DNA from 2 places in the Marinococcus salis genome. Region 2 is predicted to be linked to the other one. Evidence: riboswitches for the same ligand, from Rfam matches in the RefSeq annotation. Region 2 holds a riboswitch; the other holds the start of a gene.
The links. Region 2 has a riboswitch for glycine ahead of gcvT (glycine cleavage system aminomethyltransferase GcvT). Riboswitches for the same ligand answer to the same signal wherever they lie in the genome.
Positions count from the first base shown of each region.

Region 1: linked by a shared signal. The riboswitch ahead of ACTTK6_RS02965 (serine dehydratase beta chain) and the one ahead of gcvT (glycine cleavage system aminomethyltransferase GcvT) in region 2 are both predicted to bind glycine.

Region 1 covers NZ_JBQOJB010000002.1:221,899-230,731, forward strand. The annotation lists gene ACTTK6_RS02945 (hypothetical protein) at 1-128, shown strand, start outside; gene ACTTK6_RS02950 (hypothetical protein) at 198-557, shown strand; gene ACTTK6_RS02955 (catalase) at 633-2,270, opposite strand; gene ACTTK6_RS02960 (SulP family inorganic anion transporter) at 2,475-4,208, opposite strand; glycine riboswitch at 4,473-4,580, shown strand; glycine riboswitch at 4,584-4,661, shown strand; gene ACTTK6_RS02965 (serine dehydratase beta chain) at 4,740-5,237, shown strand; gene sdaAA (L-serine ammonia-lyase, iron-sulfur-dependent, subunit alpha) at 5,234-6,118, shown strand; gene ACTTK6_RS02975 (universal stress protein) at 6,702-7,184, opposite strand; gene ACTTK6_RS02980 (hypothetical protein) at 7,457-7,594, shown strand; gene ACTTK6_RS02985 (nitroreductase family protein) at 7,645-8,220, opposite strand; gene ACTTK6_RS02990 (pirin family protein) at 8,262-8,833, opposite strand, start outside.
Region 2 covers NZ_JBQOJB010000003.1:85,356-94,188, forward strand. The annotation lists gene ACTTK6_RS03800 (rhodanese-like domain-containing protein) at 1-33, shown strand, start outside; gene gcvPB (aminomethyl-transferring glycine dehydrogenase subunit GcvPB) at 91-1,572, opposite strand; gene gcvPA (aminomethyl-transferring glycine dehydrogenase subunit GcvPA) at 1,559-2,920, opposite strand; gene gcvT (glycine cleavage system aminomethyltransferase GcvT) at 2,939-4,045, opposite strand; glycine riboswitch at 4,131-4,217, opposite strand; glycine riboswitch at 4,221-4,309, opposite strand; gene ACTTK6_RS03820 (MBL fold metallo-hydrolase) at 4,534-5,145, shown strand; gene ACTTK6_RS03825 (CapA family protein) at 5,255-6,367, opposite strand; gene ACTTK6_RS03830 (metal-dependent hydrolase) at 6,461-6,934, opposite strand; gene ACTTK6_RS03835 (hypothetical protein) at 7,090-7,422, shown strand; partial or broken gene ACTTK6_RS03840 (5-methyltetrahydropteroyltriglutamate--homocysteine S-methyltransferase) at 7,749-7,889, shown strand; gene ACTTK6_RS03845 (DUF2513 domain-containing protein) at 8,051-8,413, shown strand.

The DNA.
Region 1 (8,833 bases), on a different contig from region 2:
ACCCATTTGCGATGGACGGCACACCGCTCCGGTTTCTTTCTGATGCAGCCGTGTTGAAAGCCCCGTGGGCGGCGTATGATTTATGCAATAATCACTGCTTTCTTGATGAGAGCTCCTTTTTCTCCTAAAGAAGTTTTACAGTTCCCCCGATAGCAATGAAGAGTAAATACCATTAAATTTACGAAAGGGTGCTTTCCATGTTTCGACTCGATCTGGCTGCTGTACACGAAGAACCTCCATCTGATGACCATACAGGCAGTTTTTCCGGCAGTGTCTTCCAGAATCAGCGCTGCATTGGCTCGTATCAGTTTGTTCTTCACTGCCGCAACCGTTTAGCCGAAGTCAGTATCACCTTCCAGGAGGATGTAAAAAAACCTGATGATTTCTTTCGCATTGATCTGCACCGAAACCTCGATATTGAAGCGTTTCAGAAAGATCCAAAAACCCTGCTGCGGTTGATTAAGATCAGAGTGCTGAGCCCGGAGTGGCGCCTGCCGGGCACCTCGCGCCAGGGCTTCCAATATGCTTTCGAACATGTAAATACTTTTCATAAATAATCGTAAACAATTAAAAAGCTGAAGCCGGAGAATGATCTCCAGCTTCAGCTTTTATTGTTTCAGGCTGTCTTCGAATTAATAAGGATCCGATGGAATCCCATGCTCTTCAGCCTGTTGGACGCCTTCTTCCGTTTTCGTGGCGCCTGCAGGCCCGCCGTGCGTGGAATCCTGGTCTGCGCCGTCTGTGGAGGTGCTGTTTTTCAGCCCTTCTTCAACACGGCGGCCGTATTCCTCATCACACTTCTTAAAGTGGGCAATCATTTCTTCCTGAATTTCCGTTTTACATGGAATCAGGTTGTCCACGAGGTTTTTGATTAATTCATCTTTTTCCCATTCCTTGAACTTGCGGAACGTTTCTCCCGCTTGTTGGTAAGGATTCTGGCGGTCGATGGCTTCTTTTTTCACTTCTCCTTCGGTATAAGGAGTGTGAGGCTTGCCGCTCATCTGTGCTTCCTTCAGGTTATTCATTGTGGAAGGCTCGTAGTTCACGTGTGGATTCTGGCCTTCGTCGTTATCGACTTTATACGACATCTGTCCGCCGCGCTGGTTGGTTGCGACCTTTTTCTTCGCCTGGTTGATCGGCAGCTGCAGATAGTTGGCGCCGACGCGGTACCGCTGCGTATCGGAGTACGAGAACGTACGGCCCTGCAGCATTTTATCATCGGAGAAATCCATGCCGTCGACAAGAACGCCGGTACCAAAGGCGACCTGTTCCACTTCGTTGAAGTAGTCCTCCGGATTGCGGTCAAGCACAAGCTTGCCGACAGGAATCCATGGGAATTGATCCTTCGGCCACAGCTTCGTATCATCAAGCGGGTCAAAGTCGAGCTCCGGATGATCGTCGTCGCTCATCACCTGGACGCGAAGCTCCCATTCCGGATAGTTGCCTTCTTCAATGGCTTCGTACAGATCCTGGGTGGCGTGGTTGAAGTTTTTGCTTTGGATGCTGTCCGCTTCTTCCTGGGTCAGGTTGCGGATGCCCTGGATCGGTTCAAAGTGGTACTTCACGAGCACCGCTTCACCGTCTTCGTTCACCCATTTGTACGTATTTACCCCGGAGCCCTGCATCTGCCGGTAGTTAGCCGGAATGCCCCACGGGGAGAATAAAAACGTCAGCATGTGCATAGCTTCCGGCGTCTGCGACATAAAGTCGAAGATCCGTTCGCTGTCCTGCACGTTCGTGACCGGATCCGGCTTCAACGCGTGAATAACGTCCGGAAATTTGATGGCGTCCCGGATGAAAAACACCTTCAGGTTATTGCCGACGAGGTCCCAGTTGCCGTCTTCCGTGTAAAATTTCACGGCAAATCCGCGCGGGTCCCGTAGCGTTTCCGGGGAGGTCCCGCCGTGAATCACGGTGGAAAAACGAACAAATGCCGGTGTCCGCTTGCCTTCCTCCTGGAAGATTTTTGCGCGTGTGTATTTGGAAATCGGCTCATCGCCAAAGGAACCGTACGCTTCAAAGTAGCCGTGCGCACCTGCCCCACGGGCGTGAACTACCCGTTCCGGTACACGTTCACGGTCAAAGTGGCTGATTTTTTCCAGGAACTCGTAGTTTTCAAGCGTCGTCGGTCCGCGATTGCCGACGGTTTTCGAGTTCTGGTTGTCCCGGACAGGGTGGCCCTGTCTCGTCGTCAGCGTACCGTCTTCATTCCTATATTGCTTATCGTCGTTTTTTTCTTCGTCGTGTTCGTTATTGCGGTCTTTACTCAATGCTGTTACCTCCTTTAGGAAATCTATTCACTTTTACCCGGGTAGTTTATGGTTTAAACAGTTATTCCGAATTTTTTAAATTCGTAGTATATAGCTATGCACCCTGGCACAGCAGTTTTTCAAAGGCAGTTCCCTTATCCTGGTGAAGCACAAATCAGGCTGGCGGGGACTTCCCTGCCAGCCTCATCCATAACTATACACATGTTAAATCATATAATCCCAGGAATCCTGCTTCGGCTCCTCGGGAGGCTTAAACGGTACGTTTCTTTCGTGCTCCAGAAAGCCCTCGAGGGTCTGGTATTTAATCGTTTCCGGGTATTTTTCCTGCCAGCCGGCCCGCAGCAGCAGATCCCGGACCGGACCCTTCAGCTCCACAAACCATACCTGCACGCCTGGGTCCCTCCGGAACATTTCAATAATCTGTTCCAGAGCGCCGATGCCCGTAGTATCAATGTCGTTCACCCCGGACATGTCAATCGCGGCCTTCAGTCCTCCGCCTTCCGTTTTGCGGCGGTCCTGAATCGTTTTTTCCACCATTTTCACGAAATAGCCGACATTCGAAAAATGAATGCGCGTATCCGCCCGCACGAGCACCGTGCCCGGCACCCGCTTTGCGTGCGGAAACCGCTGCAGATCCAGATAGCTGTGGGTGTCCTCCTCGTAGCCGATTTCGACAATATTCGGGCGGGAAATATGGCGCAAAAGCAGCAGGATGGAAAAGCCAATCCCGATTAACAACCCCCACTGAATGCCGACGAGAAGCGTCGCAGCAAATGTCACGATCCACACCCAGCCGTCCTCCGGCTTTACGCGAAAGGCGTCCTTTAACGACCGGATATTAATCAGGCCGCTGACCGAAACGAGAATAATCGCTGCAAGCACCGCATACGGCAGATAGTAAAATAAAGACGTGAAAAAGAGAAGCGTCACCAGCACACCGGCTGCGGTAATAATCATCGCCGCCTGGGAGGCCGCTCCCGACCGGTAGCTGACCGCACTTCTTGAAAAGCTGCCGGTCACCGCATAGGAGGAAAAAAACGGCCCGGCTATATTGGCATACCCGATCGCCCGGATTTCTTTATTCAGGTTAATACCGGAATCATTTTTATCACTCAGCGTTTTCGTAATCGCAAGCGTCTCCATCATCGCGATCAGCGCAATGGTGAGCGCGGTCGGGACCAGCACCTGTATGTCCGCCAGGTTAAAGCCCGGAATGGTAAAATCCGGGAGTCCCTGCGGCACCCTTCCGACGACGCTTACTCCCTGGTTATCGAGCCGGAAAAGCGCCACCGCCGCAATACTCAGCACGACGACGATGAGGGAAACCGGTAAATTCCGTTTTGCTTTCCGGCCCCCGATCAGCACTAGAAGACTGGCTATTCCTACAAGCAGGGTCGGGATATGTATCTGCGGCAGATGCACGATCACATCCCGCAGCAGCGGAATAATCTGTGTCTGGCTGCCTACGCTGATGCCCATAAACTGGCCAAGCTGGCTCATGCCGATTGCAATCGCCACTGCCGACGTGAACCCGCTGATCACATTCGGGGAAATAAACTTTACAAACGCAGCGGCGTTCAACAGGCCAAGAGAGACCTGCACCACTCCGACCATTACCGTCAGCAGCAGCACAAGCCCTACGTATTCCGGCGTCGACGGCTCTGCATACAGGGACACGCCGGAAAACACAAGAATGGATGCCATCGCTACCGGCCCGATGGCCAGATGCTTTGACGTGCCAAACAGCGCATAAAGAATGAGTGGAAGCAGAGAGGCATACAGCCCCATGACCGTCGGCAGGCCGGCAAGCACGGCATAGGCCATCCCCTGCGGGACAATCATAACAAAGATGGTAAATCCCGCAGCCATATCCTTTTTCAGCGACTGATTATTATAATCCTGCGGCATAATTAATATATCTTTTATTTTCCCAGGCATAAATCCTTTCCTTCTTTCTCCGTGAACTCACAAACAGTACGGCGATTAAATCTCTCTCCTAATAAATCATGAACCATAACGGCCTAAAAGAAAAGCCCGCACTATATTTTTTTGACTCACGGCTTAAATACAGCTGTACGCCTGCTTTAGTCCTTTCTACACCGATTCTCTCCAGTATATTGCTAAGATCCGGCTGTCAAAAATAGGTTTACTTTTCCAGCAGGGATGTTTAAACTGAAATTAACACAAATATTGGTTTCGCAGATGAATGTATTGGGAGAGTCTGTAAACGTATTTTACAGCACCGAAGGAGCAATCCTCTCCAACAGCCGGAAAGGAAAAACTCTCAGGTACCAGGACCAGTACAGGATGCACCTCTGGAGAAGGTATACGTACCTGCCGAAGAAGAAAATTCTTTTTTAAGAATGAAATCTTTCAGGCTCACAGACAGAGAAACGGCGCCCCAGGCCGCTTCTCTGTCTTTTTTTCTTTTTTGTAATCGCTTTCAATTTTGAATATGGAGGAATTGCTATGGAGTTTGACAGCTGCTTTGACATTATCGGCCCGGTGATGGTCGGTCCTTCGAGCTCCCATACTGCCGGGGTGGTATCGATTGGAAAATTCGTGCATGACTGGCTGGGAGACGTCACTGACGTGACAATCACGTTCTACGGCTCTCTCGCCTCCACCTATCAGGGCCACGGCTCGGATAAAGCTGTCCTCGGCGGCCTGCTCGGGTTGTCCGCACACGATACCAATGTCCGTAATGCCTACGCTCTGGCAAAGGACAGCAGCCTCCGTTACGACTTCCGGTTCTGCACGAACACCCCCGGCGGCTGCCACCCCAATACTGTTTATTTACAGGCCGCTTCCGCCACAGAGACGGTCCATGTCACCGGCGCATCCATTGGCGGCGGTGTAGCCTATATTTATGAAATTAACGGATATCATACCAGCATTAATTTGGGCACAGGCTCGGAGATTTTATCCATCGCCGCCCGGATCAAAAAGGAGGCTCCATCTAGATGAAAGACACGATTGAAAGTATTGTGCAGGAATGTATGGCCCAGGACATTAGTATCGGTGAGTGGATGCTCCGCCGTGAAGTGGATCGCTCCGGTTCGTCCCGCGGACAGATTTTCGGGCGCATGCAGGAACGGCTGCAGGTAATGAAGCAGGCCGTCCGGGAGGGGCTGGGTGACCTCGCGGAAACGGAAAGCAGGCTCTCAGGAGGCGATGCCTACCGCATGCATCAGTATAACCAGCATACCGCCCCACTATCAGGACCAGTTATCAGCACGGCGATGGAAGCCGCAATGGCAACGTCGGAAAGCAATGCCAAAATGGGCCTTATTGTAGCAACTCCTACGGCAGGCTCTGCAGGCATTCTGCCTGGAGTGATGGTCTCTCTTCAGGACAACCGCGGCATGGACGATGAGAAACTGACAATGGGACTGTTCGCAGCGAGCGCCATCGGCTACGTTTTTGCGAACCATGCCTTCATTTCCGGAGCGGCCGGCGGCTGCCAGGCGGAAATCGGGTCAGCGACGGCTATGGCGGCGGGAACGATTACAGAACTGCAGCAGGGGTCACCGGAGCAGGTTTCCCACGCGACGGCCATGGCAATGAAGTCACTGCTCGGCCTCGTGTGCGACCCGGTTGCCGGGCTTGTCGAGGTGCCGTGCGTAAAAAGAAACGTGATCGGCACCTCCATAGCCTTTTCAGCAGCTGATATGGCATTAGCCGGCATTACCAGCCGCATTCCCTGTGACGAAGTGATCCAGACGATGCATACCATCGGCAGGGACATGCCCGGCAGCCTGAAAGAAACCGCCGAGGGAGGACTCGCCCAGACCAAAACAGGCAGAGAAGCCGCCGAACGGCTGTATCAGCGTCCCTGTACTTTTTAATCCCTAAAACGATATCATTCAACCAAATGAGGTGCAGCTATGAACGAACGCCGCTTTTTTCAAATCTGGTTCGGTACTCTCACTCTCATCAGCATTATATTTATGTATTGGGCCATCGCTTTCTCCGCCTTCGTATTAGGAGTTCTCTGTTTCTATAATCCAAAGTTCCGCAGCAGGTGACGCCTCCAGTTGTTAAAAATGAAATTATTGTCCTTTTCCGCCGTTTGTGAGCATTCTGCTTTTTGTTTCCCTGCCGCCGTGCTATTCTTGCTATACGTCTTTTCGAAGGAGGTCATTTCCATCGACCATTTTGCATATGTACTTCAACGCCCCAAAAATCAGGTAGACATAGGCACGGCTGCTGATATCCGTTCACGCTTTGGCAGCCAGGAACCCGTTTATTTTTGTTCGGAGGACGAACTGCTTAATAGTTTAAACTCCTTCCGCAATGAGGAACTCATTATTACCACCGTTAGTGACCTTCCGATCATTAAACAAAAATGGGACGAGAAAAACCATTATAATTTATAAATGCACGTAAAACGCTCCGGCTGATTTTCAAAATCTCCGGAGCGTTTTTGGATTATTGGAGCGGAGTTGCATGAGCCCGCTGAATGGAGGCAATCGCCCGGTCGACCACGTGCACATCGCACGGGGCATGCTTTTGCACTGCCTTCGTGACAGTGTTCCCCTGCATGACCTGCTCGAGCGCATTCCCACCGGACTGGCCGACGATGATAAGATCTGGTTCAAGCCTTTCACACAGCTGGTTCACCAGCCGCTTTTTGGGTACGCCATTGTCCAGCACGGATTTAACTTTGGATACACCTTTTTCTTTGGCGTTTTTTCGATACGCTTCGAGCTGGTACTCGGCCTCTGCGTACAGTCGTTTGATCCCAATCGGATCCATCCAGCCAAGCGACGAATATTCATTATAATGAAACACATAGGCCAGGGTTAAATCGGCTTCGTGTTTGACAGCAACGCGGCAGGCTTCATCAAAGGCATCAACACTCGGATTATTGAGCACATCAAGGGCAGCCAGGATATGAGTATAATTTTTCATTCCATTTCACCTTCTTATATTTTATAATAAAAGCCAAAAAGCACGCAGGTCTCCCTGACCGGTACTTTTTGGCTTATGTTGCAGGCTTATGGATTCCTGACATTTCCGCCGCATTGGCTTGTATTTCTTACCGTATTCCCAGGCGGATTTGATGTTCAAACTACAAAAGTTTTCTTTTCACCATTTTCATTCATTTTCACACGTAATTTGAAGTTTGAAACAAACGGGAACCGGATAGAGCTACCCATGAAACCTTGTTGCAGGAGGAACGTATGAATAAACATCACCTTTTAAACCAGCTTAATGCGTTAAAACAGCAGTGGATCCAAAAGGAAATTTCTCTGCGGGAGTATGTGCAGCAGCGTTTGAACCTGCGCCAGCAGCTGAATAAAAAACATGATGAAAAATAACAAAGCCAGGGAGCGGTCTTATTCCGCTGCCTGGCTTCTTGTATGAACCATTATTTTTCCGTAATCCAGGTGGTCACCTGTTCTACTGGCCTCCGTCTGCCTTCTTTCATGTCCCGCAGTGGATAGCCGAGGTAGATCAGCCCGAGCACCTTTGCCTGTTCACCGAGCCCGAACAGGGCATTCATTTTCGGGTGATAGCAGTGGGCTCCCGTGCGCCAGAACGCCCCCAGGCCAAGCGCATGAGCGGCAAGCAGCATGTTTTGTATTGACGCATAGACTGCTCCGTACTCTTCGAGTGTCTCTACCCGCTCTTCCCTTGAAGGCTCGGCCGCCACGGCGATCACCACCGGCGCCCGCAGCGCCTTGTCTTTTTGCTTCTCAAGATTCTGCTGTTTCTCTTCCCTTTCTGCCGGCGTCATCCCTTCCGCGGCAATGGCAGCCATTGTTTCTCCCAGCTGCCTGCGGCCGTCTCCGGTCATGACGAAATACCGCCACGGCTCTGTTTTATGATGCGACGGAGCCCAGGTCCCGGCTTCCAGTACTTTCGTGATAACTTCCTCAGGCACCACGGTTTCTGTAACGAGCCCATTGCTGCGACGTGAATGAATGGCTGTCAGCACGTCCATCCTGCTTCATCTCCTTCGTTTTAAATGCCGCTTACGCCAGTTTATTCTGCCGGCGGTCCGAATTTTCCCTGATGGAAGTCCCGGTACGCCTGCTTAATTTCGTCCATGCTGCTCATCACAAACGGACCGTAGGGCACAATTTCCTCCCGGATCGGCTCGCCGGAATACACGAGCAGTCTCGTGCGTCGTTTGTTTGATTTAATTCGTAGCGTAGACAGGGCTTGCGGATCCCCGTCCTCCTCGAAAGTGAGCGTCGCCACATCGTGCTTATTGACGGTTCCGTCTGCAACGTCAGCACTGCCGGAGAGCGTATATATAAAGGCATTGTGATTTTCCGGCAGGTGATGCACGTATTCAGCGCCCTCCGATAAATTAATTTCGGTTAACGTGATGGGCACAAGGGAGTCCAGCGGCCCCTCTTCACCAGCAATGCTTCCAGAAAAGATTTTTAAATACCCGCCATCAATTTGTACGGTCGGGGCTTCTTCCCCGTATACGTTCTGGTAAATGGTTTCCGTGTTTCGTTTGTCTTTGGGAAGGTTCAGCCACAGCTGCAGCGTATGGGCAATGTCATTTTCCACCCCGTCTTCGGCATGCCTCGCGGCCCACCCGG
Region 2 (8,833 bases):
GGCAAAATCAGTAAAAAGAAAAAAAGCGCATAATTAAAGGGACGAGCAGGCGCTGCTCTTCCCTTTTTGTGTTTAATTTTCCTTTTATCGTTATTTCATGGATTTGAGCGAGGTTTCAGTATTATACGTCAGTACCGGTTTTCGTGCTGCCAGCGTCTCATCCAGTCTTCCGACTACGGTAGTATGAGGCGCTTCCTGTACCATTTCCGGGCTCTCCTCTGCCTCCCTGGCAATTTCAATCATGGCATCTGCGAAGGCATCAAGCGTTTCTTTGGCCTCGGTTTCGGTCGGTTCAACCATCATGCACTCTTCGACATTAATCGGAAAATAAATCGTTGGCGGATGATAGCCGTAATCCAGCAGTCGTTTAGCTATATCAAGCGTTCGTACTCCAAGCTGTTTCTGGCGCCTTCCTGATATAACAAATTCGTGCTTGCAGTGACGGCCATACGGAAGGTCAAAATACGGCTCGAGCCGTCTCATTAAATAATTGGCGTTCAGCACTGCATATTCCGAAACTTTTTTGAGTCCCTCTGCACCCATCGTCCGGATATAGGTATAAGCACGTACGTTAATGCCAAAGTTCCCGTAATACGGCTTTACGCGGCCGATGGAATGCGGACGGTCTTTGTCCCAGTAGTACTTATCATTTTCTTTCGTGAGTACCGGCCCGGGCAGATAAGGGATCAGCTCTTTTTTTACGCCCACCGGACCGCTGCCGGGACCGCCGCCTCCATGTGGGCCGGTGAATGTTTTATGGAGATTTAAGTGTACAACGTCAAAGCCCATATCTCCGGGCCTTGTGATGCCCATGATAGCATTGGAGTTGGCTCCGTCGTAATATAAACGCCCGCCAGCCCGGTGAATCGTATCCGCTATTTCCATAATGTCTTCTTCAAACAGCCCAAGCGTGTTTGGATTCGTGAGCATAAGGGCAGCCGTTCTTTCGCCCGTAACTTCTTTTAGATGCTCAAGATCCACCAGGCCCCGGGCGTCCGTCCGGACCGTCACATGATCAAATCCTGCCACTGTTGCTGAAGCAGGGTTCGTTCCGTGCGCAGAGTCGGGGACGATCACTTCGGTGCGTTCCGTTTCACCGTTTGCTTCGTGAAGCGCCCGTATCAGCATCAGGCCGGTCCACTCTCCCTGGGCGCCGGCTGCCGGCTGCAGAGTGACTTCGTCCATGCCGGTTATTTCAGCCAGGGCCTGCTGCAGGTCGTGCATCATTTCGAGATTCCCCTGCACCTGAGTCTCCGGCTGATACGGATGCGTCGCGGCAAATCCAGCCATGCGGGCAGTTTCTTCATTGATCTTCGGATTGTATTTCATTGTGCAGGAGCCGAGAGGATAAAAACCAGAATCCACCCCGTAGTTCCGGTTCGACAGGGCCGTATAGTGGCGTACTAACTGGAGCTCGGACACTTCCGGGAGCGCCGGTTCTTCGTTGCGGATACTAGCCTCCGGCAAAATGTCACTTAGGCTTTGCTCAGGAATATTTGTTTCGGGAAGCGAATACGCTACCCGGCCTGATTTGCTCTGTTCAAAAATTAATGGCTGGTTAGGCTGTTTCATGTACAAGCACCTCCAATTGGTCGGCAAAGGTTTCAAGCTGTTCTCTTGTCCGAAGTTCGGTCACACATACGAGCATCTGGCCTTTTTTATCCGCTGAAACCTCCCCTAAATCATAACCGCCAATGATTCCATGCTGAAATAATTGTTCATTTACCTCCGATGCCGGCCGGCTGAGATTGATGACAAATTCATTAAACGACGGTGATTCGTGGACCACCTGTATTCCTTTTTGCTTTAGCAGCTGCTTTAAAAAGTGAGTACCTTTAATATTTCGTTCTGCTGTTTCCCTCAAACCTTTTTTACCGAGAGCTGTCATCGCTACAGAAGCCGCCAACGCATTCAAAGCCTGGTTCGAGCAAATGTTGGAGGTCGCTTTATCCCGGCGGATGTGCTGCTCTCTTGCCTGGAGGGTCAGTACGTAGCCGCGGCTTCCGTCTTCATCTTCAGTCTGCCCGACAAGCCGTCCGGGAACTTTTCGAATGTGTTTTTTGGTAGTCGCGAAAAAACCACAGTGCGGTCCGCCAAACTGCATCGGGATGCCAAGCGGCTGGGCGTCTCCCGCAACAATATCCGCCCCAAAGTGCCCAGGGGGCGTCAGTATGCCCAGGGACAGAGGATTAGCAGAAACAATCATTAAAGAATTTTCTTTGTCGGCTGCCTGTCTTACAGCCGCTAAATCTTCAATGGTTCCGTAGAAGTTCGGGTATTGTACGATTACTCCTGCGGTATCAGCATCGATCGTCTTTTCAAGCTTATCCAGATCCGTGCGGCCATCTTTTTCAGGAACAATTTTCACTGTAAGGCCGGGGCCTGCCGCATAGGTTTTCAATACATCGAGCGCTTCGGGATGGATGGTTTCTGATACTACAATGGTCCGCCGTTTCCCTCTGTTCTCACTCGCAGCCATCAGCGCTGCTTCAGCAAGCGCTGTTGGCCCGTCATACATTGACGAATTAGCGATATCCATTCCCGTAAGTTCACTGATCATCGTTTGAAATTCAAATATTGCCTGCAGCTCGCCCTGCGAAATTTCAGGCTGGTACGGAGTATACGCCGTATAAAATTCTGAACGCCGTAGCACATGGTCGACGACCGTTGGTATATAATGCTCGTACACCCCTGCTCCGAGATAGGATACACAGTCCTGCACGTTAGCGTTCCTGTCACTAAGGCGTTTCATTTCCTTTAGAAGGTCCGTTTCCCCAAGAGCCTTTGGCAGATCCATTTCTCCGGCAAAGCGAATATTTTCCGGCACATCTTCAAATAATTCATCGATGGCATCCACGCCAATTGTTTTGAGCATTTCTTCTTTATCTTCACCAGTGACTGGCAAATAGCGATAATCCATTTTTGACGCCTCCTCGTATTATTTTTTCCGTTTGTAAAAAGGCACAGCTGCCACTTTCGCCCGCTTGGCTTTTCCACGCACATCCACCGCTACCGCCTGATCCAGGTTGCTCCATTCGGCATTTAAAAGTGCGAGTCCTACGTTTTTTTTGAGCGTCGGGGACTGGGTGCCTGTCGTGATCCATCCTATTTCTGCTCCGTCATCATTTCGTACGCCGTATCCCGGACGGGGTATCGCCTTATCGACCATTTCAATACCGACCAGCTTGCGTTTCAGTCCTGCTTCTTTTTGTTCCTTTAAAGCTTCTTTTCCGATAAAATCATTTTCTTGCTTCAGTTTTACACAAAAGCCGATGCCGGCTTCAAGCGGGGTGATATCTGCACTCAGTTCCTGTCCATACAACGGCAGCTTCGCTTCAAACCTCAGGGTATCCCTTGCGCCAAGTCCACAAGGGACAATGCCTCTGCTTTTTCCAGCTTCCATAATAGTCTCCCAGCAGTAAAGCGCATCCCCGGAGCGGCAGTATAATTCAAATCCGTCCTCACCGGTATAGCCAGTTCTTGATATAAGAACGTTTCCTGTTTCTCCGATAGAAGCACTGGCAGCAAATCGAAAAGGCAGTATTTCTGAAAGAGATGCGTCGGTTACTTTCTGTAGTATCGTTTCCGCCTCCGGGCCCTGCACCGCAATTAATGCTGTCCTTTCTGAGATATCCGTGATGCTTACGTTTTCCGTCCCGTGCCGGCGAAGCCATTCGAGGTCCTTCTCAATATTGGCTGCGTTTAAAACAAGCATGTATTTTTCTTCTTCGAGCTGGTACACGAGCAGGTCGTCAACTGTGCCGCCATTTTCATAGCACATAGCGGTGTACAGCGCTTTGCCGGGCTCCAGGTTTTTTATGTTATTTGTGAGCATGTACTGCAGAAAATCAGCAGCCTCTGGACCCTCTACGATCGCCTCGCCCATATGGGAGACGTCGAACAGGCCGGCTTTTGTACGAACCGCTTCGTGTTCGCTTTTGATGCCCGAAAACTGAACTGCCATTTCCCAACCACCAAAATCGACAGTTTTAGCTCCGTATTTTTCATACACTGAATACAGCGGAGTTCGTTTTAGTTCTGCCAAAGAAATCACCTCGTTTAATTATTTTTTCTGAAAAATCAAAACAGTAAAAAACAAAAAAAGACAGAGCTCCCATGAATTATGGAAGCTCTGTCCTATAACCAGAAAGTTTCTCCTTTCCGCAATGCAGAAAGAGTGTCTTCGTGGGTGGCTTCAAAAGAAGCGCTCTCCAGAGGAGCGTCCAGTAAGAGTCTGTTTGCCTGAGAGATTCACCTGTTACGGTTTGCTCCTTCGGCGCTGCCTGGCAGTCTCTCCCCTTACCATCATCCGCGCATTATATGTACGTTCTTATTTGCTCATATTTTATCATTAATTCATATAAAAACCAATGCTAAAAAAAATGAAACCGAACATTTTCAATAAAACCATATTAATTATTCGTATGTATGTGCAGATCGGTTATTTCTTCCGGGAAAAATATTGTTTATACTAAAGACAGTATACTAATTGGAGGGAAACTATGAACTGGAAAACAGCTACCGCTTGGACCACTGCAGACAAACTGCTATGTTCTGTACGATAATGATAAAAACGCTGTTATTATTGACCCGGCCGGTGATGCCGATAAACTGCTCACCTTTCTCCAGGAAAACGAGCTTCACCCCGTAGCAATTCTGTTAACACACGCCCATTTTGATCATATTGGGGCGCTTGATACTGCTCGGGAAGCATACAATATCCCGGTTTATCTTCACGAACAGGAAAGTGACTGGCTTGAAGACCCTCAGAAAAACGGTTCGAGCCGTATGATGCCAGAGGCTGCATTTACCACGAAGCCTGCCGATCACTTGCTGCAGTCAGAAGGAAGGCTTCAATTTGGCGGTTTTGAATTTCAATGGCTTCACACACCGGGGCATTCCCCGGGAAGTGTTTCCTATTGGCATAAAGAAACTAACACAGTATTTTCTGGTGACGTGTTGTTTTCAGGCGGGGTTGGCCGGACCGATCTCTACGGCGGCGATATGGATACACTGTTAGCCTCCATACACGAGCAGCTGCTTGACCTTCCTGAAAATACGGTTGTAGCCTGCGGCCACGGCCCCTTTACAGATATCGAAACCGAAATGAATTCCAATCCGTTTATTAATGGATTTGGTGCATAATGTGATAAGGACCCCTGTTTTTAAACAGAGGTCCTTTTATAATATATTACAGTGTTTGAAATTATCTTGAGCCCGGCTCCCTGTTTTCATCTGAATACTAAGATGCCCGTTACTCTGCTTCTTCCATCCATTGATATACGTGTTCATGCAGCTCTTGTTCCGTTTCTCCGCCTTCAGCCGGGTGCTCTGCTTCAGCCATCGGTTTTACCGTATATTGGTCTTCAGGGCCCGGAACTACCTGAGTAAAGTCAACGTTTGGGTTCGTTATGTTTATTTTTTCCCCGTCTTTTTCTATATCGAATGTTGCAATGCCGCCTGTATCGGTATAGTCCGTATCCTGCCCGGAATAAAAATTACCAAGCGAATAATAAACCAGCGTCTCATTGCCTTCTTCGCCCTCCACCCATTCCATCGGCTGAAGCACGTGAGGATGGTGGCCAAGAACTACGTCCACTTCCAGATCTGCAAGAAACTGAGCCAGTTCTTTCTGTTCTTCATTGGGGAGTCTTTCGTATTCACTTCCCCAGTGCATATTCACTACCACAACATCCGATTCATCTCTCATCGCTTCAACGTCTTCCTGTATTTGTTCCTTATCAATTTTCTGAACGACATAATCGTGCTCCTCCGGAATCGAAATGCCGTTCAACCCATACGTATAAGATAGAAAACCAATATCAACGTCTTTCACGTTTACGATACGCTTGCGCTCTGCATCCTCTTCGTCTTTATATACCCCTACGTAGTCCATGCCAATCTGCTCATAATGATTAATCGCGTTATTTACAGCTTCCATTCCGCGGTCGAGTGTATGGTTATTGGCCCCGGAAAGCATGTCCACTCCGGCATCCTGAAGATCATCTACAATCGCGTACGGGCTGTTAAAAGAAGGATAAGCTGACAAGCCGAGCTCTTCCCCGCCAGGGATCGATTCCTGGTTCACAATCATATAATCCGGTTCCTTAAGCATGGGCGTAACTGCCTTCAATGCCGGCGTGAAGTCATACTCTCCGTCTTCTTCCATCCTTTTATATACGCGTCCATGCAGCAGCACATCCCCAGCTGCTCCAACCGTGACGCTCTCATCTTCCTGTTTTTGCTCCTGTCTTTCAGTCTCTTTTTGTGTCTCTGAATTTTCGTTTTCCTGCGCTGATTCTTCCCCGGTGCTGCAGCCGCTCAGAACAATAAAACCAACAGTTATGCCTGCATAAAATTTTCGCATGAGTCCCTCTTTTCATTCAAATAGAATTACTAGTCGAAATATACTATAAGTTTACTAATAACTTCATAGAAATTGAAGGGGTTTCATAGCTTTTCATGGCTGCCGGGGAGAAACGTTTTTTCTTCCACGGATAATTAGTATTCCCAAAATACATAATAGCGGTACAATCACCCACCATTCCTGAGTAAGCAACGGATAGGAAAAGTTTTTCGTGGCCACTGGGTATAAAAGCTGGGTGCCATTTCCAAGAAAGTCAATCAGCATAGAGCCCGCCCCCAGCGTAACAAACGCAGCCGCCCAGGCTTTAGGAAATCCTCCACCCAAGGCAGGGCGAACAACTGCAGCGAGCGCCGCAGCAATAAACGGCATTGTTAAAAGCGTATGAAAGATATAGTTGCCAAATAATTTTGGAATATCAGGCACTAGTACTATCGCCCCGAATGCCATGATTTTCAGGCGATCTGAACTGATTAACCACGGGCTTCCGTAAAATATATACATTATCGCTGCACCAGTCAGCAGGTGAAGCAGTGTGCTTGGTACATGTTCAATTAAAATTTCAATCACAGGCGGTCCTTCTTTCTGCTGGAGATGATTGTTTTATTCACGGTTTTTTATTTTCATAAACTTTATCCGGGGTGCTCTAATTCACCAGGTTGGATTATACAGCTGTCAGGGTATGAAAAGAAAAGCACACAATTTATTTTCAGGAGTGATTTATAATGATTTCCGTGGAAAAACCTTCTGCACTCAACCGGGCGAGAAAGAAAAAAGTTGAGGCAATGAAGGCTGAAGGAGACTTTGCCAGCCAGTTGAAAACCATTCTGGTTTTTCAGCACATGGATAAGCACTCAGCTGATAAAATGGACAACAGCTTTCGCCCGAAAAAAGCTATTTTTGCTCTTACCGGGGAAAAAATGTCCTTAAAAGACATAGCTTTTGTCATTAAATTAAAAGGATTTAACGGCCTTTATCGTTTGTTTTCCGCTTATAGTACTGTTTCTCATACAAATGAGTCTGGCGAAGCAGTCGTTATTTTTCAGCGGCGCCGTTAATGGAGACTATATAAAAAAACCAAATCCGTCTTTTATTCTTGCCTAAGCACAGCATACGGCCAATGGTTTGTATAGACAAACCGTTACCTGCTTCCATATACTATTAATAGGTGAATAGACAGAAAAAGCGGGGCCTTTTTGTTTTTCCTGTCGAATTTTAAATTTCTACATATTACAGAGGAGTGGGTAGTTTAACGCAAGCACCGTTTCGAGCGGAACATGCTGGGAATTTCCTTCGTCCGGAGCGACTTAAAAAGCCCGGTAACGGTATTCAGATGGTGAATTAAGCGCCGAAGCACTATGGGCCGTTACTGCAGGAAGCTGAAAAACATACGCCGCTTGAACAACCCGGTTTAAGCCCGCAGTGCGGCTTTGCTTCTACCGAAGAAGGTAATATTTTTACAGAAGAAGAGCAATGGGCGAAAGTACGCCACGTCGTTTCTCTTGCCGAAGACGTCTGGAATTAAGTATTCGGAAAAGAAGCCGGCGCCCCGGCTTCTTTTTTTATCACACCCACGAAGAGTAATGATTTATCTCTTCGCTGCGTTCGAATGCATAAATCTTTTCTGGCATTTATCACGGTCCCAATATTATAATTTCAGTAAGTATAAAAAAGGTGGAAGATAAAATGGTGATGGAAAGAGATATGGAAGCAATCAGGAAGCTGTTGATCGACTTGAAGGAGCAAAAACCCGGCTTCAGCCTGACATCCAAAAACGAAGAAACCGATTATTACATGTATTTGCTCACCGAAGGAGGCCTGATTGAGGCTACCCGCCACAAAACATTAAGCAAGCAGGTAACAAGCTATCACAATATTAAAATCACTTTTGCCGGCCATGATTTCATTGATGTGGCCGAGGATGAGGATATTTGGAACAGAACTCAGGAAAAAGCCATGGAAAAGGGCTGGTCAATGTCCAATATCCCTCTGACCGTTTTGACTGACCTACTTAAAACTACGCTCTACCAGCATTTAAGCAATGACTGACAGGCAGAATTAATCACAACTAATTTCTTATGTTTCAGGTTTTCTCACATAGCTCTCTTTAAGCCCCCTGGTTTATCAGGGGGCTTTTTTCATTTGTATACCCTGGCAAATGCTTTCACCTCCCTTTCTTTGCTTATTTACCTTCCACAATTTTTTAATTCTATTACCCACTGAAAAATTGGTACATTCTTCTTGCTCAATTAAAATCATACTGTTTTTTCGCTATTTTAATTTGTAACATTACGTTCGCGTTATTGGAAATATGACTTAGGAAAATACTTTTTATCTCTTTATTAATAAGGGTTTTTTAATATTACACATAATTTTTCATATATTTCAGAATGCTTAACCTTGTTACGTTTGCATTACATTCGTCCTATTTAACTTGAAAGTTTTTCTGCTTCAAGTTAAATTTACAAA